2 regions of the Arthrobacter sp. BGA-UO-ETr-C19 genome follow, and region 2 is predicted to be linked to the other one. Evidence: predicted binding sites of a transcription regulator. Region 2 holds the regulator's gene; the other holds the start of a gene.
The links. The regulator HspR, encoded in region 2, represses chaperone genes until heat shock. The targets are predictions, from matches to a motif close to AAGTTGAGTCNNNNNGACTCAACTT.

Region 1 (2,386 bases), on a different contig from region 2:
GCCAAGCGGGGCTTCAGGATGTTGCCCGCGTCCATGCCTCCCTCACCCGCCCCGCCGGCACCAATCACTGTGTGCAGTTCGTCGATGAACAGGATGATGCTGCCCGCGTGGCCGCTGATCTCGTCCATCGCCTTGGTAAGCCGCTCTTCAAAGTCGCCCCGATACCGCGTGCCGGCGAGCATGGCAGGCAGGTCCAGTGCAATGACGCGCTTGCCTCGAAGCTGCTCGGGAACCGCGCCTGCGGCAATGGCCTGCGCCAGGCCCTCAACAATGGCGGTTTTGCCCACGCCGGCCTCGCCGATCAGGACCGGGTTGTTCTTGGTCCGGCGGGCGAGGATCTCGATGGCCTGTTCGGTCTCCTCCGAGCGCCCGATCACCGGATCCAGTCCGCCTTCGCGGGCACGCGCCGTGAGGTCCGTGCCGTAGGTGTCAAGGGTGGGCGTCGCCGGGGCGGGCCCGGTGGCCTGCTGGCCGGACGCCGGCGAACCTGGTCCGCCTGCGGATCCGCCATCAGGTTCTGCCTCAGTGGCTCCCGACTGGAAGGACTCGGGCGTCACGCCGGCGGCCATGAGGATCTGGCCTGTTGGCGCCTCCTGGTTGAGCACCAGGGCGACGAACAGGTGATCGGGATCGATGTAGGTAGAACCGAAGGCACGCGCGACTTGGTGGGCGTCAAGCAGGGCCCGCTGGGCCGACGGCGTCAGGGCGGGTGCTCCGTCCACTGCGACACCTGACTTTTCGGGCAGCCGCTCGTCTGCCGCCTGGGCGACTGCGGCGGGGTCAGCACCTGCGCGCCGCAGGTAACCGGCGGCGGGTTCGGCCTGCACCATCACGCGAAGAATATGCAACGCGTCGACTTCGCTGTGGCCATGCTCCATGGCGAACCGGGCAGCGAGGGCAAGCACCTCATGGGTACGGCGGCTCAGCAACCGGGTGAGGTCCCGGGCGCGCGCCGACCTGGCAGCCCGCTGGCCCTGAAGGTAACGGGCAAAAAACTCATCAAACGAACCGTTGCCGGAACTGGCAGGCCCGAAAAGCGTAGGCATTCAACCTCCATAGAAACTTGAGTGTACTTGACTCAAGTCTTACTCGTGGAGATTTATTCCCCTGCCGCCTGTGGCCCTCTCCCGGGCTCTCTTCTTCCCTGGACAGTTAGCGGGATCTGGCCAGCACCGACTCCGCGTGCCGCAGGATGGGCCCGTCGATCATCCTCCCCTGATACTGGAACACGCCGGTTCCGGCAAGGCGTGCGGCTTCTAGGAGTTCCCTGGCCGCGGCGACGTCCCGCTCGGAGGGCGCGTACGCCTCCCGGACGGCGGCCACCTGCCTGGGGTGGATGCAGGCCTTGGAGCCGAATCCGGAGGCAGCGGCGTCCCGGGCCTCGGCGGCAAGCCCGTCGAGGTCGGGGATGTTCACGTAGACCGCGTCCACGGCCTGCTTGCCGGCTGCGCCCGCTGCCAGGAGAACGGAGGAGCGGGCATGCAGGGCAACGGCGCGGTACCCGCCGTCGTCGTTCCTGCTGGAAGTGCCGCCGAGGGAGGCCAGCAGGTCCTCGGCCCCCCACATCATGGCCACCACGTTGGGTTCGGCAGCAATGGCGGGTGCGTGGACCACGCCCGCGGCCGTCTCGCACAGGGCAATCACATGGAAGTCCGGCAGCGCCCGGAGCTGGCTCGCGCTCTCCGCCTTAGCGAGCATGACGGTGCGGTAGGGCGTGTGGGCCAGGCAGTGCAGGTCCTTCTCGAAGTCCTCGGTGCCGGCCGGGTTGATCCTGATGATGGTCCGGCTGGGGTCCAGCTCCGGCCCCTCGCCGGAGCCGCCGAGCTGGGCCAGGATGGCACCCCGTGCCCGCTGTTTGTCCGGCGCCGCCACGGCATCCTCGAGGTCCAGGATGACGGCGTCGGCGCGCTCGGCAGCCTTTTGGAAGCGTTCGGGGCGGTCGGCAGGGCAGAAAAGCAGGGCGGGGCCCATCACAAAAGTCATACAGCCATTGTCCGATTATTTGCCCCGCTGCGCCTCTATATGCGCCTCGCGCGTCCACACCAGGCAGCTGCGCGTGGCCAGTGCCACCACGGTTCCGTCCTGGTTGCGGCCGGTGTGCTGCATGGTGACCACTCCCTGCCCCGGCCGTGACCCGGAGAGCCGCTTGCCGGTGATGACGGTCTCCGTATAGAGCGTGTCGCCGTGGTAGAGCGGGTGCGGGAAGGAAACGTCGGTCAGTCCCAGCTGCGCAATGATGGTGCCCTGGGTCAGCTGGCCGACGGACTGACCCACCACCGTCGCCAGCGTGAACATCGAGTTGACTAGCCGCTGGCCGAAGGGCTGGCCCGCACTCCACGCAGCATCCAGGTGCAGCCCCTGCGTGTTCATGGTCATGGTGGTGAAC
Region 2 (2,386 bases):
CGGCGGCCGGTAGCGGGGTTGGCGGTGAACAGCACGCCGGCGGCCCCGGCGTCGACCATCTCCTGGATCACCACAGCGAGGCGCACGGTGGCTGGGTCGAAGCCGTTCCGTGAACGGTATGCCATGGCGCGGGCGTTCCACAGCGACGCCCAGCAGTCGATGACGGCGGCAGCGACGGCGTCGGCCCCGGAAACGTTCAGATAAGTGTCCTGCTGGCCGGCGAAGCTGGCCGAGGCGAGGTCTTCCGCGGTGGCTGAAGAGCGCACCGCCACGCGCGCGGCGTGGTCGCCGCTGGACGCCGCGCCGGCCTCCTCGACTGCTCCGGCCGCCGTCTGGCTCAGCCGCCCGTAGGCCGCGCGGAGTTCGCCGCCTATCTCCCCGGGCATCGTGCTCTCGGCGAACAGGGCGCGGATCTGCCCGGCGGCGGCATCATAGTCGTCGTTCGAAGCGCCGGCGGGGAGGGCGGCGAGCTCAAGGATGCGGCCCGCGATCCCATTGGCGTTGACGAAGTCCTGGTAGGCCGCCGTGGTGAGCACGAAGCCGGGCGGCACCGGGAAACCGGCCCGGGCCAGCTCGCCGAGGTTGGCGCCCTTGCCGCCTGCCTCGTCCAGATCGCCGCGTCCCAGCTGGTCAAAGCCCTTGATGTAGGTCACGACCTTGCGTCCCTTCTGCCCGGGAGCCGGGACCGCGGCATTGCGGCTGGTGACCCCGTTTCGGCACTGCACCCTATTGTGGCACTGCACCTGATTCTGGCAATGGGGAAGGCCAGACGGGGATAGTTAGACGGGGATGGCTAGACCCGGCTGGCTAGATGTCGCCGCGCGGGCGCCACACCACCATGGCCTGCGAACGGGGCCGGGGCCGCTGGCCGCGCGCCAGGCTCACCACGTCACCGGCGGTGCCGGCTGCAAAGATCCGTGATTCCAGCGGCTCACGACGGCGGGCCAGTTCCTCGGTCAGTTCGCCCACCCGGCGCTGCAGGGCAGCAACCTGGTTTTCGAGCTCCAGAATGCGTTTGATGCCCTCAAGGGAGACGCCCTCATGGGACAGCCGCTGCACCTCACGGAGCCGGTTCACGTCCCGCTGGGAGTATCGGCGGGACTTGCCCGGCGCCCGGCTGGGCGAGACGATGCCCAGCCGGTCGTACTGGCGGAGTGTCTGCGGGTGCATGTCGGCGAGCTCGGCGGCCACCGAGATAACGAAGATCGGCTGATCGAAATTGATGTCCACGGCCGGCACCCGTCCCTAAAGCCGGGCCTTGGCTGCCAGGCCCTGACGGACGTCCGCACCGGTGGTGGCGGCTGCGAATGCCTTCACGGCCTCCTCGGCTTCCTTGCTCAGGTTCTGCGGTACAGCGACGTCGATGGTCACCAGCAGGTCCCCGGTGGCCTTCGACGTCTTCACGCCGCGGCCCTTGACCCGGAGCGTGCGCCCCGACGGGGTGCCGGCAGGAACGCGGACCCGGACGTGTTCGCCGTCGATCGTGGGAACCTCGATGTCGGCCCCCAAAGCAGCCTCCGGGAAGCTGACGGGCACGTGGATCCGGAGGTTGTCGCCGTCGCGCGTGTAAAAGTCATGGGTTTTGACGTTGACGGTGACCAGCAGGTCGCCGTTGCCCGCCGGGCCGTACTGGCCCTTGCCGCGGACGCGCACCTTCTGGCCGTCCTTGATGCCCGCAGGCACCCGGACGTCGATGACCTCGCCGTCCGGTTCACGCAGACCAATGGTGGTGCCGCGGATGGACCCGGCGAACGAGATGCTGGTGCTGGCCGTGCGGTCGGCGCCCTTCTGCGGTGCGCGCTGGTAACCGGCAGGGCCGCCACCGAAGCCGCCGCCGAACAGGTCAGCGAACTCGGGCGGAACGCCGCCGGCGGTGCTGAACCCGCCGGAGTGCCGGCCGGCGCCGCCGGTGAACAGGCCGCCGAAGAGGTCCTCGAAGCCGCCGTTAGCGGTGCTGCCCGCGCCGTGCGGTGCAAAGCGAGCGCCGCCGCCCATGGCCCGGATGGCGTCATACTGCTGCCGCTCATCAGGATCGGACAGCACAGAGTACGCCTCGGAAATGTCCTTAAACTTCTTCTCAGCAGCAGCATCCCCGGAGTTCGTATCAGGGTGGTACTGCCGGGCGAGCTTCCGGTAAGCCTTCTTAATGTCAGCGTCGGAAGCGTCCTTGGCAACACCAAGGATCTTATAAAAGTCCTTGTCCACCCAGTCCTGGCTAGCCAATGGCGTTTCCTCTCTAAAGTAATAGGCCGGTGGTTGAGCTTGCCGAAACCGGGTTTCGACGAGCTCAACCACCGGAGATAAGACTACGCAGGTACCGCGACGATGACCTGTGCGGCCCGGAGGACCCGTTCGCCTGACTTGTAGCCGGAGCGGAGCACCTGGC

Region 1: AC57BR_RS12810 (ATP-dependent Clp protease ATP-binding subunit) is a predicted target of HspR. The motif match lies at 1,061-1,085, and genes of this name have one in related genera.

The regions. Positions count from the first base shown of each region.
Region 1 is NZ_JCAQPC010000020.1:119,843-122,228, forward strand. Features, by position in the region: gene AC57BR_RS12810 (ATP-dependent Clp protease ATP-binding subunit) at 1-1,046, opposite strand, end outside; gene AC57BR_RS12815 (HpcH/HpaI aldolase/citrate lyase family protein) at 1,153-1,983, opposite strand; gene AC57BR_RS12820 (MaoC family dehydratase) at 1,999-2,386, opposite strand, start outside.
Region 2 is NZ_JCAQPC010000023.1:78,566-80,951, reverse strand. Features, by position in the region: gene AC57BR_RS16550 (PEP/pyruvate-binding domain-containing protein) at 1-653, opposite strand, end outside; gene AC57BR_RS16545 (heat shock protein transcriptional repressor HspR) at 808-1,230, opposite strand; gene AC57BR_RS16540 (DnaJ C-terminal domain-containing protein) at 1,246-2,223, opposite strand; gene AC57BR_RS16535 (nucleotide exchange factor GrpE) at 2,307-2,386, opposite strand, start outside.